Regions from separate parts of the Vibrio aerogenes genome, predicted to be linked through region 1. Evidence: predicted binding sites of a transcription regulator. Region 1 holds the regulator's gene; the other holds the start of a gene.
What was found. The regulator PurR, encoded in region 1, represses purine synthesis genes. The targets are predictions, from matches to a motif close to TNANGNAAACGTTTNCNTNA.
Positions count from the first base shown of each region.

Region 2: OCV29_RS14220 (NCS2 family permease) is a predicted target of PurR. The motif match lies at 8,572-8,591, and genes of this name have one in related genera.

Region 1 is NZ_AP024861.1:2,139,347-2,151,048, forward strand. It holds gene mukB (chromosome partition protein MukB) at 1-2,991, opposite strand, end outside; gene mukE (chromosome partition protein MukE) at 2,988-3,701, opposite strand; gene mukF (chromosome partition protein MukF) at 3,679-5,019, opposite strand; gene cmoM (tRNA uridine 5-oxyacetic acid(34) methyltransferase CmoM) at 5,030-5,818, opposite strand; gene elyC (envelope biogenesis factor ElyC) at 5,933-6,736, shown strand; gene purR (HTH-type transcriptional repressor PurR) at 6,903-7,916, shown strand; cyclic di-GMP riboswitch class I at 8,083-8,167, shown strand; gene OCV29_RS09530 (TfoX/Sxy family DNA transformation protein) at 8,296-8,886, shown strand; gene glgA (glycogen synthase GlgA) at 8,959-10,425, opposite strand; gene glgC (glucose-1-phosphate adenylyltransferase) at 10,427-11,644, opposite strand.
Region 2 is NZ_AP024861.1:3,200,410-3,212,111, forward strand. It holds gene OCV29_RS14180 (riboflavin synthase) at 1-526, opposite strand, end outside; gene ribD (bifunctional diaminohydroxyphosphoribosylaminopyrimidine deaminase/5-amino-6-(5-phosphoribosylamino)uracil reductase RibD) at 530-1,630, opposite strand; gene nrdR (transcriptional regulator NrdR) at 1,642-2,091, opposite strand; gene OCV29_RS14195 (glutamate-5-semialdehyde dehydrogenase) at 2,199-3,449, opposite strand; gene proB (glutamate 5-kinase) at 3,464-4,600, opposite strand; gene crl (sigma factor-binding protein Crl) at 4,711-5,100, opposite strand; gene frsA (esterase FrsA) at 5,196-6,440, opposite strand; gene gpt (xanthine phosphoribosyltransferase) at 6,763-7,227, opposite strand; gene OCV29_RS14220 (NCS2 family permease) at 7,256-8,548, opposite strand; gene OCV29_RS14225 (aminoacyl-histidine dipeptidase) at 9,378-10,874, shown strand; gene OCV29_RS14230 (sodium-dependent transporter) at 10,936-11,702, opposite strand, start outside.

The sequences.
Region 1 (11,702 bases):
TTCCGCCTGTGCCAGTTTCGCTTTCAGCTGTTCACTAAACGCATCGCCCTGATTCACCAGATCAATTGCATCAGCATAATTCAGATGATGACGACGCTCAGCCAGATCAGATAACGCAAATATTTTCGCTTTCACATCCTGTAGCGCCTGATCAGCCTGTTGATAATCAGCTTCCAGCACATCAAACTGTTCAGGATCACTCTCAAGTGAACTGATACAGGATTTCAGTAACTCAACATGTTTACCATGGCGGGCTAAGAATTGTTTCGCTTCATCCAACGAGCTCAGAGACTGTTCAATCTCTTCACTTCTTTCGGCAAGCGAATCATCATCAAGCAAGTGAACATGAGGTTCAATTTTATCTATCAGCGACAATCCATCTCTGGACTGTTGGATACGACTCCTGAACTGATGTTCTTTGGTATCCATTTCACTCATTGAACGTGAAATCTGATTATTTTTATCCCGGATCTGCTGTAAGGCCTGTTCAGGGTTATCCTGAAAAGCGTTCGTCATATGTGTGGTGACAAACGCCTGATAAGCCTGATACAAACGTTGAGATTTTTGCGTATCAAACGACACTTTTGCATAAGCTTCAACAATATCATCACGCCCGGCACGTAACTGTTCCAGACGCATTTCTCTTGCCGCTCGTCCAAACAGAGGAATCTCAGGAAAACGTGAGTAACGGAGCTGATTGTCGTTCAAGCGGACACAAACAGCGCCTTCTGACTCTTCTGCATCAAATGCACTGTCATCAAACGCATCAACGTCTCCTTCGAGAATATACAAATCTTCCGGACAATCATCGAGCTCAGACAAGCGCTCTTTAACACCTGATAAGTCAGAAACGACAATGGCATGACGCGCCGGACCGTACATCGCGCTGAAATAAGGTGCATCGTCGATCGTGATGTCATCATAAATTTCTGACAGCAGAACACCACCTAAAACATCCGCGATACCTTTAATCCGGGCATCATTTGCGCCACCGGGAGACGCCAGCAGCTCGATATCTTTTTCAATATCCCGACGCTTTTGAGCCAGCTGTTCTTTTTCTGCGGACTGTACTTTTTCCTGTTCAAGTATTTGCTGCATCTGCAGCAAAACTGACTGCTGATCGGCCAGAGACTCACCACTCTGTTCTCTGAGCGCTTCCAAAGCATTATGTGAGATGATCCACTGAGGCGCCAGCTGTTCTAAACGACGAATATCATCCTGACAATTTTGTTGCTCACTGCGCAAAGCCGTCCGGTTGTCCCGGATGACTGCAACTTCTTCCTCAAGTGAATCAAGCAAATGTAAATGCTTTTCACGTTCTTCGCTCAGATCCAGCGAATCCAGGGACAGCTGAAACTGAGTACAATAAGACTCCGCAAAATCACGTGCCTGTTTTTGCTGCGTCAACTGACGTCTTATGTCAGCTTGCTGGCTCGTCAGGTGATGCTGCTGTTCAACCTGTCGTTTGGCTTGCTCTGCTTTTGCCACAACTTCTGTTGCACAATGAAATGCTGACTGCCGGTCAACATCAGTGACAATGGACTGAATCAGCGTGAATGCCTGCTCAAATTGTGAAGCTGCAGCCGAAGCCAGATCCAAACGATGTTTCATTTGTAACAGACGGGTTGTCATCTCAGATTGCGCCTGATTCAGTTCCTGAATTTTTTCAGATGCATTCTCAGCAGACAACGTCTGGTCGCCAGTAAGCGTCTGCGCCTTTTCCAGTGCATTCAATGCCTGTTGATATTGAAGTGCCCGTGTTTGCTGAATATCAAGTGCTTGCTGATAATCAGCCAGCTGGGACTTCAGGCTATCCACCTCATCTTCATAAATCGTGGCTTGTTCTTCAGTCAGGGCAACCTGTTCCTGAGATTCTTCAACCACCATCAGCTGTTCTTCAAGCCGCTCTTTTAACGCTTCCAGATCTTCCCTGTATCTTTCGATTTTCTCTCGCTGACGCAGAGCATTCTGCACCAGCTGCAAATAATCTGAGGCACTCTGGTAATCCTGTTCAAGGGCAGACTCCTGTCCTGATAATTCTTCCAGTTCTGCTGAAACCTGATTGAGCAATTCACGATGACGGCACAACGTCTGCTGTGCACCAAACAAAGTCTGCCGATGGGACAATGCCTGCTCTACCTTACTTCTCCGCTCATTGGCATGACGCATATAATCTGCTGCCACATAATTGGTCGACTCAGTAATCAGATGCTTAAATAAATCGCGATCATTTTGGGTCGTTTTAATCGCTTCCAGTGTCATCCGGTTTTCACGGAGCGCCGCTTCCATATCCTGAAATGCTTTTTTTACCCCACCGTTTTGCGGCAAAAGATAATCACGTAGTGACCGGGTAATCGCACTGGAAATCCCGCCATAGAGTGATGCTTCAATCAGCCGGTAGAATTTGGAACGATCCGCACCTGAACGCATTTTTTTAGGCACAACCCCAAACTCAAACATTTGTGCATGGTAGTCAACGACCGATTGAAATGCTTTAAACTGAACCCCTTCATGAGCCAGTGCGCACTCTTTGACTTCATTGAGCTGACGCACCCGGGCCTGCTGTTCAGAGACACCTTCGATCAAAATATCCGTTGGCCGGACATGGCTTGGCAAGCCCTGAATTAAGAAAGGTTTGATATCAACTTTTTTATCCCGGCCCGCAACCTGTTGTAGCTTGACGGCAAACAAAAGGCGCTGATGACGGGAGTTCACCACATCAAGTGCCGCATAACATACACCGGGTTGAAGTTTCCCGTGTAAACCTTTATCTCTGGATGACTGGGAACTTCCCGCTTCCGTGGTATTTCTGAAATGAAGCAAACTCTGATCCGGGATCAACGCCGTAATAAATGCGGCCATAGTGGTTGATTTACCGGCACCATTTCCGCCGGAGAGCGTCGTCACCAACCCATCGATATCAAAGGTCCGTGCGAAGAAACCATTCCAGTTGATCATAGTCAGTGATTGATATTTACCTCTTTCAATCATGCTTCACCTTCAAATTCTGTTAATTCTGTTGCTATTTGTTGTTCTGATGTTTGTTTTTCATCGAAAGACGGGACCGGCACCACCGCTTCTCCATCCCTGATTAAGCGTAACTGAGCTTCCCGCATGTCATCACCAAGACGTACATCAGCACCAAAGCGAAACACAGCTTCCGTAATCACAAACTTACCTGAATCACCAATCACCACAATCATCCCCATGCGGCGAAGTCTGCGTAGCGATGTTCTGACTTTTTCAAATAGTTTTTCACGGTCCAGATCAGAACCACTGGCCCGGTGTGTAACCAGCCGCATCAGCTTTTTCTCATCAGCCAGAGATAACAGCTCGTCATATAATTCCTGACTGGTAAATATACCTTCATGTGCCAATCGCTCGGGACTGAGATACAAGAAACACAACACTTTGCCGACCAGCATATCCAGCTCAGATAAAACACTTCTGTTAATCAAAGAAGTTGAGCGGGGTCTGAGATAAAAGAAACCTTCCGGCGCTCTGACCAGCTCTGTATTATAGCGCTGATAAAACATCGCCAGTTCCGGTTCAAAATCAGAGAGAAAGGCATGATTGTCCAAATCTTCACCGGATATATGCCGCCCTGCCCGCAGCAAGCTATCAAGCGCAGGAAAAAGAGGGTTAGAAATTGCTTTGACCAGTTTTTCTGGCATGTATTCATTCATATTGGTCGATGACATTCGCTTGTACCTTTGCACCAAATTCGTTAATTGCCTGCCACTTGGGCTGAATTGCCTGATAATCTGCACCTGAGTAACCAAGACGAACGGCTTGATCGACAACAATACGTGCTAAATCAAAATGATGGGCTCTGGGGTGAGAAGCCAGATAATCTTTCAGAACCAGAGTCAAATCAATGGGTTCTCCTTTCTCTTTGTGGGCAGTCAACATATGGCCGATCCGTTCAGAAAGTTCATCCGTGACCTGTTCATACGCTTCATATTCTACTTCTTCAGGCACATGACCGGTCACTTCATCATTTCTGAGAACAAGCGCCTCATCGCGCAGATCAGTAAAACGCTCAGCATCTGCAAACGTCAGATACCAAGGTAGCTCAAAGTACTCATTGACAGACTGGCGAAGTCTTTGACTAAAGGCCCGGAACTGATCCATATCAATCGCAGTCCGGATAAATTTATGGACATGCCGATCATAGCCAATCCAGAGATCAATGGCCTGTTGCCCCCAGCTGATAATCCGATCCAGTTTCATTTGCAGCTGAAATAAGATCTCCTCGACAAACCCCAGTTCAGTATGGCCATAAATGCATTCCTGAATATCCAGAATCTGAGTCTGAAGCTCATCACCGGCAGCCTGCAGGGTGTCTTGCAACTCTTTTAGTGTAGAGGAAGTTTCAGATAATAATGACTCACAATTCTGAATCGCATCGCGCCAGTCTTTATTCAGTAACTGGGCAATCTGGTCTTTAACTTCCTGCTGCTGTTCATCCATCACCCGCTGGTTTAAATCTATCTGATCGAATATTTCACCAACGGAATATCTCAGAACGCCATAGACATGCTTTTGCCAGTATCCCGGCGTACCACCTTTTTCTGCAGCCTCTTTTGCCTTTTCCATTTCGTCAGCCACAATGGAAAGCTGAATGGACAATTTCAGTTTAGAAAATTCACGGTGCCGGACATAATAGTCAGTAATGCCAATGGCTAACGGTGACAGGCGGTAAATACTTGCGCCATCGGTAATTTCACTGGTGAAACGCTGAATCAGCCGTTGTTGCACCAGATCATTCACTGCATTATTCGCACGAAATGCAGAAGCATCGCCGGTATCTTCAAACAACCGGGTCACAATGGCAAAAGCATCATGTAACTCACCTTCACCTAACTCGTCATCAAACCGCTCATGGCTTAACACAGCAAGAGAGATTAAAAAAGCAAGTTTTTCAGAACTCAGACTGAGTGAAAAATCATGTTGCCTCACCCAGCCAACCAGCTCATCTATTGATTGTTCACTTTTTTCCGGAATCAACTCATCCATCATAAATTTGTTATTCCTTACTCACTTTTCTGGCCAAAACATGAATGTATCGTCCCATCGATAAGTAAGGCTCCTGACGGCATAGCTGTTGCTCAAGCGCCAGCACATCCTCATAAGTATACTCTCCCATATTCTTTCGATTCCCTATGTAATCATGAAAACAACGAATACCGGATTTACATTCAATCTCAAACCCTGACATTTCAATCCACCGATAAACCTCTTCAGGCAGAAGTCCTTTTTGGGGTTGTAGCTTAAAACGCTTCCGGAAAGGCATTCCTTCCAGAACATGAGGTATATTTCCACATATAACATTTTTAAAAACTAAACCATGGTGATTGTAGAACATCACAGAAGCTACGCCACCAGGCCTGACCTTACCGAGCAGGTGTTTTAATGCCTCTTCTGGTTCAGCCAGCCACTCCATCACTGCATGAAACATAAGAAAATCGACCTGATTTTTAATATGTTTATCAATTTCCTGTACGGGTGAATGAACAAAATCATACTGTGCCTGCAATCCTTTGCGTTCGATCTCTGCCTGAGCCAGTTTTAACATCTCAACTGATAAATCACATAATGTTACATGATGTCCCGCTTCAGCTAACTTCTGAGACATCTGTGCCAGCCCGCCGCCGGCATCTAATATGTTTAAAGGTGCATGAGATGATGGAAATTTTCCCAGAATTTGCATAATATCTTCCCAAACAATTGTTTGGCGGATCAGACCTTTGTCAGAGCCGTATATATTTTTTGCGAATTTGTGGGCAATATCGTCGAAATTGCGGTCTTCAGTCACAATAGCATGAGTTATTATAATCAATCGTGCTGCTATTCTGTCACAGGAATGGCAGGAATAAAGAGGGATTAATCGTTTTTATTCTCAATTGCTGATTTTTCGGACTATTTTTATATGTTTGCACTAAAAAAAATCGTTTCTGCATTTCTGATGCCTCTTCCCTCGTTGCTATTAATTGGCTTTATCGGGTTGATGTTGATCATGTTTACAACGAAAAGAAAGACTGGTTGTCTGATCGTTCTGTTCTCTTATGTATGCCTTTTTATGGCATCATTTCAGCCTGTTTCAAGTCGTCTGCTGGCTCCTCTGGAACGTCAGTATTCTGCTTTTCTGCCCATTGAGGGGACGGTTAACTATGTGATGGTTCTCGGTGGTGGACATGTTGTTGACAGCCAAATCCCTCCAACATCGCAAATCAGCAGAACAGCCCTGATGCGACTGACAGAAGGTATCCGGATCATGCGTATGTATCCGGGCGCAAAGCTGATTCTCTCAGGATATGCAGCACAAACAAGGTTAAGTCACGCCCGTATGCTGGCAAAAGTAGCGCTGTCACTTGGTGTGGCAAAGTCTGACATTATTCTGTTAGAGAACGCACGGGATACGTGGGAAGAAGCGCAACAAGCGGCAAATTTCATTGGTAATCAAAAGCTGGTGCTTGTTACTTCAGCGAGCCATATGAAACGGGCACTGCACGAATTCAGGTCTGCAGGATTAGATCCGGTTCCGGCACCAACCAACTATCTGTCATTGAAAGATATTGCGCAGCCATGGGAAAAATATGCACCAAAATCCTTATATCTGGAACAAACAGAAAAATACTGGCACGAAACATTAGGACAACTCTGGCAACAGTTAAAGAAATGGGTTTCAAGTCAGGAAGCAGCCGTCTCAGGCTCACCGGATGATAATACATAATTCACAAAACAATCTGCCTGAGTGAAGTTATGATATAAATTCGGGGTTTTGGATTGCTATTCCCGGAGCTGAGCTTTAAAATTTCACGTTTTCAAATAATTGATGCCGCAGAAGTTGTTATTTTCATCAATGACATTACAGACCTTCAGCGAAAGAGTATATACCTATGGCTACAATAAAAGATGTTGCCCGCCTTGCGGGTGTATCAACGACAACTGTTTCGCACGTGATTAATAAAACACGTTTTGTTGCTGAGGCAACTCAGGAAAAAGTACTGGAAGCAGTAAAATCATTAAACTATGCACCCAGTGCTGTGGCTCGAAGTCTGAAATGCAATTCAACCCGGACGATAGGCATGTTAGTTACTCAGTCGACTAACCCTTTTTTCTCAGAGGTGATCGACGGTGTGGAAAGTTATTGTTATCGCCAGGGATACACGCTCATCTTATGTAATACCGGCGGGCTATATGAAAAACAACGTGATTATATTCGTATGCTTGCTGAAAAAAGAGTAGATGGCATCCTCGTCATTTGTTCTGATCTGACCGAAGTCTTGCTGGATATGCTCGATGGCTATCAGGATATTCCTAAAGTTGTTATGGACTGGGGGCCGGAAAGTTCTCAGGCAGATAAAATCATTGATAACTCCGAAGAAGGCGGTTATCTGGCAACGAAGTATCTGATTGATCATGGCCATAAAAAAATTGCCTGTTTAAGCGGACAACTCTCCAAGGCTATTTGTAAAGAACGTATTCTGGGATACCGCAGGGCAATGTCTGAAGCAAATTTACCGACCAATGATGACTGGATTTTGGAAGGTAACTTTGAATGTGATACGGCTGTTTTGGCTGCAGATAAAATTATTGCTATGGATGAAAAGCCAACCGCTATTTTCTGTTTTAATGACACCATGGCTTTAGGACTCATGAGCCGGCTTCAGCAACGGGGGATAAAAATTCCCGATGATATGTCAGTCATTGGCTATGACAACATTGAGATTTCTGAATATTTCTCCCCTCCGTTGACAACAATTCATCAACCCAAAAGACGTGTAGGCAAAAACGCTTTCGAAATTTTGCTTGAGCGTATCAAAAACAAAGAACATGAGCGTCGAATATTTGAAATGCATCCCGAAATCGTTGCTCGTGATACTGTCAAAAAATTAAATAATCGGTCATAATTGTCCGCCATATTATGTATATGAACACGCATGAATTAAAAAAAATGTTTAGTTCATACGCTATTAGTTGATCTACCGCATAATTTGGACTAAAATCACATTTGCGAATAGATGCTAGCATCTATTTATCGTTTTTCAATTGTTAATTAAACATTAGAAAAAAGTGTCACGCACAGGGCAAACCATCTGAAAAGGTGGGACGCAAAGCCTCCGGCCTAAACCAGAGAGTGGTAGGTAGCGGGGTTACCGATGGCAAAAATGCATTTCATAGTTCGTCATTTACTGACGTCTTACTAACATATTTTCTGCATTATTTTGCTAAATTCTCGGACCTGATTTTGGTGGCGTATTCATTTAAAAATACACCGAGACGAAAAGCATGGATAAACCAACCCTTAAAAATTCAATGCAGCTATTTGAGCAGCTGGGACGTGTTAAATCTCGCTCAATGTTTGGCGGATTTGGTATTTTTGTTGAAGATATCATGTTTGCACTTGTCGTTAAGGACAAGTTACATATACGAGCAGATTCCAACTCACTAGAGACATTCAAGGAGCAAGAGTTTGAGCCTTATGTCTATGCAAAGCGCGGGTTCCCCGTTGTCACTAAGTATTACGCACTTCCTGCGGAATACTGGAAGGACAAATCAAAGATACTCACTATTGCAACGCAGGCTTTTAAAACGGCTAAACTTGAAAAAGAATCACAAGAGGTCACAAAACCACAACGATTGAAAGATCTTCCTAATCTACGTTTGGCAACAGAACGCATGCTGAGAAAAGCAGGTATTAATTCTGTCGCTGATCTTCATGAGAAAGGAGCGATTCAGGCTTATAAGGCAATTCAGGAAACTCATCCAACAACTCAGCCATCTCTTGAGTTGTTGTGGGCACCTGAAGGCGCCATAGAAGGTAAACACTGGTCGGTTATTCCGAAATCACGTCGTGAGGAACTGGCTAATTTGTTATAATTGGCATATATAATTATTGGCCAAGTCTTAGTAAAAGCACCTGTTTTCAGGTGCTTTTTTTATTCAGAAAATTTACCTTGCGGATGACGTCATCAGCGCTGTCCGGTACATCCGGACATACTCTTTCGCTGAATCCTTCCAGCTAAAATCGAGCTGCATGGCTCTTTGCTGAATTTTAAGCATCTCTTCAGGTTGTTGCAGATAAAATAGTAAAGCACGTTGCATACAAACCAGCAGCGCCTTTCCATCCGGCTCTGAAAAGCTAAAACCAGTCGCTTTATCAGGATATTTATGGCAATCGAAAACGGTGTCCTTCAGTCCCCCGACTTCTCTGACAATAGGTAACGTGCCATAAGCCATACTATATATCTGGTTTAAGCCACAGGCCTCAAACTCAGAAGGCATCAAAAAGAAATCGGCACCCGCTTCAACCATATGAGCAAAGTGATTACTGTATGCATCAACAAAGGCAAATTTATCAGGTGAAGACAAAGCAACCTGATGTAATTGATTGGCAATCTCCGGCTCACCCGTCCCAACAATAACCAGCTGAACATCATTCAGAAGAAAAAGCTCCAGTATTGGTAATAAATAATGAAATCCTTTTTGCTGGGTGAGGCGGCAAACCATACCAAATACAGGCACGTCTCTCACAGGCAACTGTAATTCTTCCTGTAAAAGCCTTTTACAAGTCTGTTTTCCTTCCCGTAACGAATCCGTTTCTGAAGAGTAATTCCGGGGAATATAAGTATCAGTCTGTGGATTCCATTCGGAGTAATCACATCCGTTAATAATCCCGTACAAATCTTTTGCTTTATGGACAAAATCATCGACGAGTCCGTGGGATCCTAAAGGTGTGAGTAGCTCAGCTGCATAATTTGGACTAACTGCATTAATTTTATCAGCAAACGCAATCCCGGCCCTGAGTGTACTTACATACCCTTGACCATATTGTAAAAACTCCATTCCATTGAGATGCAGTTCCGGAATCACCTCAAGTTCATCATAGGAGAAAATTCCTTTAAACAAAGCATTATGAATTGTTAGTACACTTCTGATCGACTGATAAAATTCATCGTTTGCGTATCGGGTCTTAAGAAGAAAGGGAATCAACCCGGTGTGCCAGTCATTGGTATGTATGATATCAGGACGAATATCCAGTTTTGGTAAGATATCAAGTACTGCCGCAGAGAAAAAGCCAAATCGTTCTCCATTGTCAGCATAAGCTCGGTTATATTCAGAATAAAGCCCCGTCCGGTCAAAATAGGTGTCACAATCGATATAATAAATATTGATACTATCAAGTGATGATAGCCGGACTTTATAAGGTGTATACGGCCAGTGAGTCAGAGCAGTCTCATAAATTATTTTCATGTTATTTTTGTCTGGAACTGCATGATAACCTGGCATGACAACATTAATTTGATGACCCAGCTCCTGAAGTGCCACTGGCAATGCTTTTGCAACATCAGCCAACCCTCCACTTTTTACAATGCCCTGAACCTCCGATACAGCAAACCATATATTTATTTTTTCCATCCTAGAATCCAACTTTTGTTCCTTTTGCGATAACAACAATACCATTATCAGAAACATGAAAATGTTTTCTGTCCAGCTCAAGGTCTTCACCAATAATGGTCCCTGGAGCAATTTCTACATGTTTATCGATGATAGCGCGCTTAATCGTACAACCAGCACCGATTTTTGCATCACCAAGAATGACAGACTCACTGATGTGAGAGCCTGCAGCAATATTTGTCCGGAATCCCAGAATCGATTTAAATATAGTCGCTCCCTGGATGTAGCTTCCCCCGGAAACAAGAGAGTCTGTAATTTTCACTTTTTTGTCATCAACGTCTACAAATGTTGCTGGTGGTAATGGCGGGTAGTAGGTATGAAGTGACCAGCTGCGGTTGTACAGTGAAAATTGAGGCTCCCTGTCTAATAAATCCATATTGGCAGCCCAGTAAGAATCGATAGTTCCCACATCACGCCAATATGTATCATGGGCCTCTCCTTTGATTTTATTTGTAGAGAAGTCATAAACATAAACATTTCCCTTCGGAAACAGATCAGGAATAATGTCTTTACCAAAATCGTGACTTGATTCTGTATTTAATGCATCTTCTTTCAACTCATCACATAAGACATTAGCGTCGAAAATATAGTTTCCCATAGACACTAACGCCCAACCGGGCTCTCCGGGGATACATTTAGGATTGACAGGCTTCTCTTCAAAACCAATCATTTTCCCGGTTTTATCAACTTCAATCACACCAAACTGACAGGCTTCATTCAAAGGCATGCGTAACGCAGAAACTGTCAGGTGAGCCTCGGTCTGTTTATGAAAATCCAACATCTGCCTGACGTCCATTTTGTAGATATGATCTGAACCAAAAATACAAACATAATCCGGATTCGCAAATTCTATAAACCGGATATTCTGATAGATGGCATCAGCGGTCCCCTCATACCATCGTTTCCCATCACGCATTTGGGCCGGGATAACATCAATAAACCGATCGGTGATCCCGGATATATTCCAGCCTTTTTTTAGATGCATATATAACGACTGGGACTTAAATTGAGTCAGGACATAAATCCTCATCAAGTCTGCATTCACAAAATTATTTAAAGCGAAATCTATCAATCGATATGTTCCGCCAAAAGGGACTGCAGGCTTACTTCTGGATACGGTCAAAGGCCTCAATCTGGATCCTTCACCGCCTGCCAAAATCATACTTAATACACCAGCCATGATTGAAACTCCATCTGTTTAGTTGTAATTATCCGACTCTTCAGTCAATTTTAGCGCT
Region 2 (11,702 bases), 1.1 Mb from region 1:
CGGGCATAAAAGACTGAATCGTTGTTTCTGAAGAAGTATGAGGAATAATTGTCAACCTGAATGCATCTTTCCTGACGGCATTGACCGTCAGGCTAATCCCGTCAACAGTTACCGAACCTTTTTCAGCGATATATCTTGCAATCTCAGCAGGCATTTTAATCCAGAACTCGATGGCTCTGCCGGACTGAGTACGCTCAATGACTTCGCCAACACCATCAACATGACCGGAAACGATATGACCGCCGAACCGGGTTGTCGGCAACATGGCTTTTTCTAAATTCACCAAATCCCCGGCCTGAGCTCGGGCAAACGCTGATTTATTTAATGTCTCCAGTGATAAATCAGCCTGGTAACTATGCTCTGTTTTGTGGATAACAGTCAGGCAAACACCATTGGTTGCTATACTGTCTCCAAGCTGAACATCAAACATATCCAGTGAACCAGCACCGACGTCAATCCGGATATCTTCACCTTTCGGGATAATCGCCCGGATAGTTCCAACCGCTTCTATGATACCTGTAAACATAAACTAACCTTTATACTCGGGAACTGCTGTAATGCGGATATCAGGACCAACAGAAGATACATCTTTTATATCGAATTTCGGTACATCTTCCATTCGTTCAAGCCCCAAAGAACCAAATAACCCATGACCATCACTGCCCATAATTTTAGGTGCAATATATAGAATCAGCTCATCCACCAGACGGGATTTCAGGAGGGAACCCGCAAGTGAAGCTCCGGCTTCAACCCAAACATGGTTCACTTGATACCGCTCAGCAAGCTCTTTCATCGTTTGTGTTAAATCCAGTCCGCCATGATCAGACAACAACACATTCACATCTGAGTCTTTCAACCCAACGGTCAGTACCTGTCCTCCGGTACGATACAAATTCAAACCAGCATGTAAGCGATGATGCTGGTCAAGGATCACCCGAAGTGGTTGCCTGACTGATTCGGCAGGATAACTAACTGATTCAGGTAATTCCCGGGCCCGAACGGTTAAGGATGCATTATCAGTGATCACTGTCTGACTGGTAGATAATATCGCCCCGGCCATCGCCCGGTAGCGCTGAACATCACTTCTGGCCTGTGGTGAAGTAATCCACTGGCTCTGACCGTTCGAAAGCGCGGTTTGCCCATCAAGGCTGGCTGCCATTTTTAACTGAACCCATGGCAACCCGGTGGTCATCTTTTTTATAAATGCCGGATTTAATAAAGCAGCTTCCTGCGCCAGAAGGCCACTGTGTATCTCAATACCGGCCTCCCGAATCATCCGGATCCCACGTCCGGCAACTTCGGGATTCGGATCCTGCATCGCACAAATCACTTTTTTTACACCAGACTGAATTAAACCAGCCGCACAAGGCGGTGTCCGGCCATAATGAGAACAAGGCTCGAGTGTGACATAAGCAGTTGCGTTTCTGGCTTGGTCACCAGCCATCCGGAGTGCATTGACTTCCGCATGCGCATCTCCCGCGCGGAGGTGAAAGCCTTCACCAACAATCTGTCCGTCCCGAACAATCACACATCCGACATTTGGATTTGGTGCGGTGGTATAAATCCCTTTTTTGGCCAACGCAATTGCTCTCGTCATCATCAGATAATCGAACTGCGTAAAAAGCGACATTCATCTATTCCTTAATCTTCAAGCCTGGCAATTTCTTCACCAAATTCCCGAATATCTTCAAAGCTTCTGTAGACAGAAGCAAAACGAATATAGGCAACTTTATCAAGTTCCTTCAGTTGTTCCATCACAAGATTACCAACCAAATCACTGGGAACTTCTCTTTCACCTGTCGCCCTGAGCTGAGACTTAATTGTACTGATCGACAAATCAATTGAATCAGCACTTACCGGACGCTTCTCAAGTGCTTTCAACATCCCTTTGACCATTTTCTGCTCATCAAAAGGTTCCCGGTTTCCATTTGATTTAATCACCCGGGGCATCACCAGCTCTGCGGTTTCGAATGTTGTAAAGCGCTCATGGCAGGCAAGACACTCTCTTCTCCTGCGAACCTGATGACCATCGGAAACCAACCGGGAATCAATGACTTTGGTTTCATTTTCAGAACAAAATGGACAATGCATGCCACCTCCGTTTCACTGACATTAAATATCAAAAATTAACCTGAATACAGTTAACCTGAATACAGAGTTCACCGGAACAATCACCTTAGTGGTATGTTCCGGAAAATTTAGCTACGACTCAGGTAATCAGCCCGGCCCACCCATTTATAACTGGTTAATGCGTCCAGCCCCATCGGACCACGCGCATGTAGTTTCTGAGTTGAAACCGCCACTTCGGCTCCGAGACCAAACTGAGCCCCATCGGTAAAACGGGTTGATGCATTCACATAAACCGCAGCTGAATCCACAGAATTCACGAAAAGCTCCGCATGACTCAATGTATTTGTCAAAATAGCATCTGAGTGGCTGGCGTTGTGAACCCGCATGTGCAAAATGGCGTCTTCAACATCCTTAACAACTTTGACACCTAAAGTATATGACAGCCATTCGGTATCAAAATCACCTGCTTCAGCATTTCTGAACTTAGCTGCGCACGAAAGCCATTGATGGGTATTTTCCGCCCCGACAAATGTCACTTTGTCCGACATTCTTGTAACCAGAGCCGGTATAAATTTGTCGGCTATTGATTCATGCACTAAAAGCGTATCCAGAGCATTACAGGCTGATGGGCGTTGCAGTTTTGCATTCTCAATAATATCCAGTGAATCATTCACGGCTGCGGAATCATCCACAAAAATATGACTGATTCCAAATCCACCGATAATAACCGGAATCGTACTGTTCTCGCGACACATCTGATGGAGTCCGGCTCCGCCACGCGGAATAATCATATCAACATATTGATCAAGTTTGAGCAACTCACTGACCAGTTGACGATCAGGCTTCTCAATATATTGAACAGAGGCGGCAGGAAAATCAGCTTTGGCTAAAGCCGTCTGAATGACTTTGACCAGCGCCATATTGGAATAAAAAGTTTCTTTACCACCGCGAAGAATAGATGCATTACCAGTTTTCAGACAAAGAGAAGCAATATCAATTGTCACATTAGGACGTGCTTCATAAATCACACCAACAACACCTAACGGCACCGCACGTTTGGATAAAGCCATCCCGTTTGGTAAGACCCGCCCGTCAAACTCACAACCCACAGGATCATTTAATCCAATCACATTGCGTACATCTCCGGCAATTCCTGCAAGGCGCTCCGGGTTCAGTAACAGCCGGTCAAGCAATGCTTCGCTCATCCCGGCTTGACGCCCCAACTCAATATCTTTGCTATTTGCAGCTAAAATCGCATCAGAGTGAACTTCTAACTCAGAAGCGATTAGTTCCAGCGCCCGGTTTTTTTGTGTCGTTGTCGCTGTAGATAAATGATAAGCGGCTTCTTTAGCAGCCTTCCCCATTTGTATTAAATCCACGATACACTTCCCTTTTATTCCTGAATCACTACCATATCATCACGATGAATGACTTCGGAGCCATAATCATGACCAAGAATATCATTTATATCTTTACTGTGCTTACCCCGAATTTGTTCAAGGTCATAACTTGAATAAGCAGAGATACCACGGGCAATTGTTTTCCCGTGAGCATCAGAAATCCGGGCAACATCCCCCCGGGCAAATACGCCATTGACTTTTATAATCCCTTTGGCGAGCAAGCTGCTTCCTTTACTCAGAACCGCTTCAACAGCACCGTCATCGATCACGATATCTCCTGAAGCAATTGGACCGGCCAGAATCCAGCGTTTACGGTTTTCTAATGCTTCTTCCAGCGGCAGGAAACGGGTTCCCTGAGGCTTATCAGTCAAGGAGTCAGAAATAACATTTGGCGCTCTGCCGGCCGCAATAATCACTTCAATTCCGGCTCTGCGGGCAATATCAGCAGCCTGAAGCTTTGTTGCCATGCCACCAGTCCCGAGTGTCGTTCCGCTGTCACCAGCAATTTTGCGCAAAGTATCATCTATTTTCTTCACTTCACGGATTAATTCAGCGTTTGGATCTTTTCTGGGATCGGCAGTAAACAAACCTTTTTGATCGGTCAAAAGCAATAATTTATCTGCACTACACAAAATCCCGACCAAAGCAGACAGATTGTCATTATCTCCTACTTTAATTTCAGCAGTTGCAATCGCATCGTTTTCATTCACAACTGGAATAATATCATTATTAATTAATGCATTAACTGTATCTCTGGCATTAAGAAAGCGCTCCCGATCATCCAAATCAGCCCGGGTTAAAAGGATCTGACCTATTTTAATTCCGTAAATATCAAATAAAGATTCCCAGGTTTGTATCAAATGACTTTGTCCAACGGCTGCAAGCAACTGTTTACTGGCAATTGTATTAATGAGTGCGGGATAATTCAGATGTTCACGACCAGCTGCAATAGCTCCGGATGAAACGATGACAACAGAATGACCTTGCTTTTTCAGCGCTGCACATTGTCGGACAAGTTCAACCATATGAGCCCGGTCAAGGGCAAGTGTTCCCCCTGTCAATACACTGGTACCAAGCTTGATAATGACAGTTTGTGACTGAGACGATTGCTCACATTGATCTAAAGACATTGTTATTCAATTCTAAGGGAAATCAGAATACACGTTTTAACAATCAAAAGAGGAATTAACAAGCGAAAAAGGTGCCGGATGGCACCTTTTCTATAAGAAAAGACAACCTTTTACTTTGTTTCAACCAGAGGCTCAACAATTTTTACATCACAACTAAATTTATCACGAAGCATTTTGACTAATTTTTCATGGAAGACCTCTCTGGTTCTGATCACTTCTTCCATAACGACCTCCTCTGGTGTTTCATCCACCCATTTACCTTCCAAATCGAAACGACCGGTCGCATAACTTGCTTCAAACAAATTATTGTCAAATTTCAACGCCATCCACCATCCCCAAAACTCCCTTTGCTCAGGTGATTGCTTATCATCAATACATACAGCTAAACAGTCGAAAAGATAAACACCGTCATTATATTTTTCTTCTCTCAGATAAGGCCCTAATGATTTAAATGCGATATTCAACCGATGATGAGTAGGTTCCTTCACTAACTGTGACATATGGACTCTCCCTATATACTTACAGAACGTTGAATACATGCCAAAAGCATGTATTCAACGAGTTACATGCTTTGTAACGAAAACAAAAGCAATTGTCACTTAATTAGTTTATTTTCCAACCAGTTTATCGCTAAACCGAGGGCTTGCTCATATCCTGAAAGTAATGTTCTGGATTTTATTTCTTTTGCTCTTCCATTCGCACTGAACATCGCAACAAGTTGATTGTCTGAATATGGAGAAACCACATCGCCTTCAAGCCCCAAAGCAAGAATAGGTGTTGATGTCTTACGCCCTCCAAGAAATCCCTGTGTTTTTAAGGACCACGCTTTCAATTGCTTTGACAGACTATCAATATCAACCACGTCTTTTCCCAGACGGGAAGCAAGAACATCCAGGTACATTTTAGGCATTTTCATTAATTGTTCAGGGGAGGACAATATATCGTGAATTGGTGCGCCTAAAGTAACACAAGCTCTGACCTTTGCCGGTTCTATAAACGATAGCCGGGTCATCGCATTGCCACCAAAACGAAAGCCGACCAGCCCGACACGGTGGTGATCCACCCAAGGTAATCCAGACAGCTGATTCAAAACAGCCTGATGTAGTACAGAGGTATCTTCTGTTAACTGCCAGCCGGAATTATACCCAATTGACGGCATATCAATCGTCAACATCGCGATATCAAGTTCAGCCAGATAATCCCTGAAAAGACGCCACATATCAGTCTGCAAACTGTCAAGACCCGCACTGACAATCACAACAGGATGAGGTTTTTCAGTATTCGATAAGTGCAAATGTCCGATGATTTTTTTATTTTTGTATGGAAATTCAAGCTGTTTCACAATGTAAGATGAAAGCTCTGCGGCTTCAGTATAAGCGGAACTGGCTAACGCTTGTGCCTGAATCGCCAGATTATCATTCTTTAGATGAGGATAACCCGCAATGCTGTAACACAAAGAAGCAGAAAAAAGCTTTTCTGCTGCAGCATTTCCTTCCAACTCAGATGACTCCTGATGATAACGCATACCAAGGCGGTTCCACTCATAAGCCCAGTTTCCTCCCCGGTAGCCCATCACAGTATCCAGCCAGCTATCAACTGTTCTTGTATGACCGGAAGAAGCGATTCGGGCCAGCACTTCCTCCTGATCAACAGGATTGAGTCCCTCCCATGCCCAAAGCATTCTCCTGAGCGTACGGTACCAGGCACCGTCGTTTGAGATCTTAGCATCAATATAAGGTTGACTACTTGGCATATAGCGGGTCAGCGCTGATGTTTCTTTTGCGGGTTTATGGTTAGAGAAGAGTTTTTCAGATAGATTCTTGCTTCTGTTTTTCAGCATTTTTCAAACCTTAGAAGAATAGCGGGACACCATAACATTGAAACGATGACTGATGGGTCATCTGAAGTTTTACTTACAATATAAACCGTATCAGTTATCCCCGAAAACCAATGATACTCAAACCACCTGACGATACTGGTTTAAGTATAGTCTTAAACTACATTATCTCAGGATACATTGCTTCTTATCAAATGAAGTAAAAACGCGGCGAAATTCCCGAAAAAATGCCACACAGAACGGATTAAGCAAACAAGAATGGATTTGACAGGCTCAGAAGAAAACGGTTCAGAGAGAAAAAAGGCCCTGGGGAAGGGCCATTTTCTTATTTCAGTTTGCGATTCACAGGTTCGACGAAATGAATCGCTGTGTCCCATGGTTGTTCAATCCATGTATCCTGTGGAATATCAACCACGTAGTCATCTACCAACTCTTTACCAGCGGGTTTTGCACAGACAGTGATCAATTTTGCTTTGGGATACATTTCACGGATTTTGCGTGCAGTATCACCACTATCCACCAGATCATCGACAATCAGGAACCCTTCACCATCATGTTCCGGAGCTTTTAAGACGCTCATATCACGCTGATGATCATGGTCATAACTTGAGATACAAATTGTATCAACGTACCGAATACCTAATTCACGGGCAAGAATCGCAACAGGTACCAAACCACCCCGACTCACACCAATCAAGCCTTTCCATTGCTCCGCAGGCATTTGTCTTTCAGCAAGTTCTCGACAATACATCTGCATATTATCCCAAGTAATCAGAAACTTTTTACTCATACATCCGTCCAGTTGTTTCTTCTGCTCTTTACGCAACTATATATTTTACAGCAAAAATGACAGCCATCACCCATACACTTGATGTGACAGTTGACACTCTGCCACTAAACAGCTTAATCACTGCATAAGAAATAAAGCCCATCGAGATACCCTCAGCAATTGAAGATGTCAGAGGCATCATCAAACAAGTGATAACAACAGGAGCAGCTTCAGTCAGGTCATGCCAGTCAATATGAACCAATCCAGACAACATCAGGATCGATACATACAATAACGCACCCGCTGTTGCATAGGCAGGAATCATTCCCGCAAGTGGCGCAAAAAACAGAGCCAGTAAAAAAAGTACACCGACAACAACAGCAGTCAAACCAGTTCTTCCGCCAGCAGCGACGCCAGATGCACTTTCTATGTAAGAAGTCGTATTTGATGTACCAAGAACTGCACCGACAGCAGTCGCCGATGAATCAGCCAACAACGCACGGTTCAGCCGTGGAATCTTTCCATCTTTGCCAATAAGATCGGCTTTTTGCGCCACACCAACCAGCGTTCCGGCTGTATCAAATAAATCGACAAATAAAAATGCAAACACAACTGAAACCATACCAATATCAGTCAGTGCTGAAAAATCCAGTTGCATAAATGTTGGCGCGATGCTCGGTGGCAATGAGACAAGCTGGCCAGCCCACTTCACATTACCCAAAACAAGGCCCAGCGCACTAATTGCCAGAATAGATATCATGACAGCACCAGTGACATTACGGTATACCAGTGCAATCGTCAGGAAGAAGCCAAGCGCGCCTAAAACACAGGGAAGAGAAGTAATCGCACCAAGCGAAACAAGCGTTGCCGGATTATCGACAATAATGCCCGCATTTTTCAGCGCAATAAATGCCAGAAAAAGCCCGATTCCCGCTGATATTCCGGTTCTCAAAGACATCGGAATTGAGTTAATAATCCACTCACGAATTTTAAACAGGCTCAATAAGATAAACAACAGACCTGAAACGAAAACAGCAGCTAAAGCAACCTGCCATGAATACCCCATACCCAACACAACCGTGTAAGTAAAGAAGGCATTCAATCCCATTCCGGGAGCAAGCGCAATTGGGTAATTAGCAACAAAGCCCATGATAAAACATCCGACAGCTGCAGCAAGGCAGGTGGCCACAAATACAGCACCCCGATCCATACCGGTATCAGCAAGAATCGCCGGATTTACAAAAATAATATAAGCCATTGTTAAAAAGGTAGTAACACCCGCAATGACCTCTGTGCGCATGTCAGTGCCATGCTCACTAAGTTTAAAGAGTTTTTCTAACATACTCAGATCCCTGTATGTAAAGTTCAAGTAAACGGTTGCGGCAACGATTGGGGGGCGATTATAGAGATTAACCCCCATAAATTCCAGATGAAATCATTTTGCACTACGCTTTCACTCAATAGATAAACAAGTAATTACCTATAGTTCAGACAGATAAGATTTATACCCAAGTGACCTCAAGATGCATGTTCAGCGAGAGTTGATTGGCTTCTGACCAAGGCACTGATTTGTAAACATAGTCATTCTACGTTGAAAATCAGTAACACAGGGCAGGAGCCAATCAATCTCGCCCTTCGGGAGCGCATAAATAAAAAAACGCCACATCAAATAATGTGGCGATGGATTCGCAGCAGATAAATTTCTGCTCACTATAATAAATTCTTCCAAAAATAGGGGTAAACATAATGTCCGAACTAAAATTTCCATTGAACCTCAGCTGTCAACAGATAACAAACGGCGAACTGAAAACCTCATCCCATCGGTCAAAAATGGCGGGAAAGTTCCTGTGCACCTATCTTTTCAAGGAACAAACAAAACTTTTACAGACGATCACAAATATACCATAAAGAAATTTAATTACAATAAAATACTCACCAGAGGCAATAAACAAGCAAAAAAGTGACAAAAAATAATCATTTGGTAATTTAATTACCAAACAAAAGACTTTATCTCAAACAGACAACGTGCGATATAAATTTAATGCAAGCCTCACCTTCTATCAGAGAACTGAAGGGAGTAATATGCTTCCATTACTCATTCAATGATATGAATACCCCTGCTTTCAGAAGTCAGGGTCTGTTATTTCTTTTTATATTAGAAGGAGCTTTCTGTGTCTGAACCGCAATCTGAAATTAGTCAACTTTCTCCCCGGAGCGTCTGGCATTTCTTTGACAAAATCTGTTCCATTCCACATCCATCTCATCACGAAGAAGCGCTTGCGGCATATATTGTTGACTGGGCTCAGTCCGCTAACCTCAATGTGCGCAGAGATCCAACAGGAAATATCTTCATTCGTAAACCTGCGACAGCAGGTATGGAAAACCGTAAAGGTGTCATTCTTCAGGCTCATATCGATATGGTGCCACAAAAAAATGAAGAGACGTCCCATGATTTCACCAAAGATCCGATTCAGCCCTATATTGATGGAGAATGGGTCAAAGCCCGTGGTACAACCCTTGGTGCGGACAACGGGATCGGTATGGCGAGCTGCCTGGCAGTTCTGGCGTCTTCTGATATCAGCCATGGACCACTTGAAGTGCTGTTAACTATCAATGAAGAAGCGGGTATGGAAGGCGCGTTCGGACTTGAGCCTGGTTATCTGGCCGGAGAGATATTACTGAATACAGATTCAGAACAGGAAGGAGAAGTCTATGTTGGTTGCGCCGGCGGCATTGATAGTAAAATATCATTCGAAATTCACCGTCAGGCTATCCCTGACAGTTTTGTCACCCGTAAATTATCGCTGAAAGGCCTGAAAGGCGGCCATTCCGGTTGTGATATTCACTTGGGCCGGGGAAATGCCAATAAGATAATGGGCCGCTTTTTAGCCAACCATGCGGAGTCATTACAATTACGTTTGGTGGATTTTACCGGCGGAAGTCTGCGAAATGCAATACCAAGGGAAGCAACGATTACCGTCAGTTTACCTGAATCCCTTGCCAGCGAACTCACCACTGCATTTGATGAATTTACATCGCTGATAAGACAAGAATTATCAAAAACTGAAGAAAACATTTCATCTGAAATCAAGCATATTGAACCAAGTGAAATCAATCGCCAGGCTTTTGATACACATACCCAACAACGTTTTATTGCAACGCTGAATGCCTGCCCGAATGGTGTGGTACGTATGAGTGATGATATCGATGGCGTAGTAGAAACATCACTCAACATCGGCGTCATCCAGACAGAGGAATCAACCGTTTCTATTATGGGACTGATTCGCTCCTTAATCGATTCCGGTCGACAGCAGGTTGAAAGTACACTGACATCCCTTGCAAATCTGGCAGCCGCTAATATTGAACTGAGCGGCGCTTATCCGGGATGGAAGCCTGATACGGATTCAGAAATTGTCGCTATCTTCAGGGATAAGTACAACGCAATGTATGGTCATAAACCAAACATTATGGTCATTCATGCCGGATTAGAATGCGGTCTGTTCAAGAAACCGTATCCGGATGTCGATATGCTGTCCTTTGGGCCAACCATCAAAAACCCTCATTCACCTGATGAGCAGGTAAAAACCGAGACCGTAAAACAGTTTTGGGACCAAATGGTCAATATTCTGGCATGCATTCCGGAGAAAACTGCTGCAACCACAGCTTAATAAGCCAATGATTGAATGCCTGTATCCAGGCATTCAATTCCAGCCATGATTTGACTGAACGTCAGGACGATAAAGCGCCCCACAGTACTGTAATCACCAACAACGGACAAACAAATTTGACATATACTGGCCATAGTTTCCCGAACCAGTGTTGAGCGTATTCAGGAAATCCCTGCTCCAGCTCTTCAATTTTTGACCTTCGGCTCCAGACCCATCCACCAAACAGACAAAACATTAATGCAGCCAGAGGCTGAAGGTATTGTGTCGCCACTTTCACAACCAAACCAAATAACGCAGAGAAATTTAACAAAATCACAATACTGCCAACCGCGATAAACCCACCAAGAATCCAGGTGGTCAGACTTCTGCCAACCTGAAGACGTTCACTGACCAGAGAAACCGGACACTCCAGCATAGAAATCGAAGAGGTTAATGCTGCAATTGTCAGCAACAGAAAGAAGACTGCTGAGAATATTTGCCCCCAGATCCCTAAACTGTCAAACATCATTGGCAACACACGGAAAACAAGCGTATCAGCATTGAGTAAATGCCCATCAGATGCGTAGATTTCCACACCATTTTTCATTGCAACAAACATCGCAGGCATAACAACCAAACCAGCAATAAATGCCACACCAGTATCAACCAGTGTCACACTCATCGCCATTTTTGGCAGGTTCTCTTTTTTGCTCAGATATGAACCATAAATGAGCATAGAACAGCCACCGATCGTCAGAGAGAAAAATCCTTGACCCATTGCGGCCAGAATTAAATCTTTATCCCACACTTTTGAAAAATCGGGAATCAGATACTGCTTCAGGCCATCTA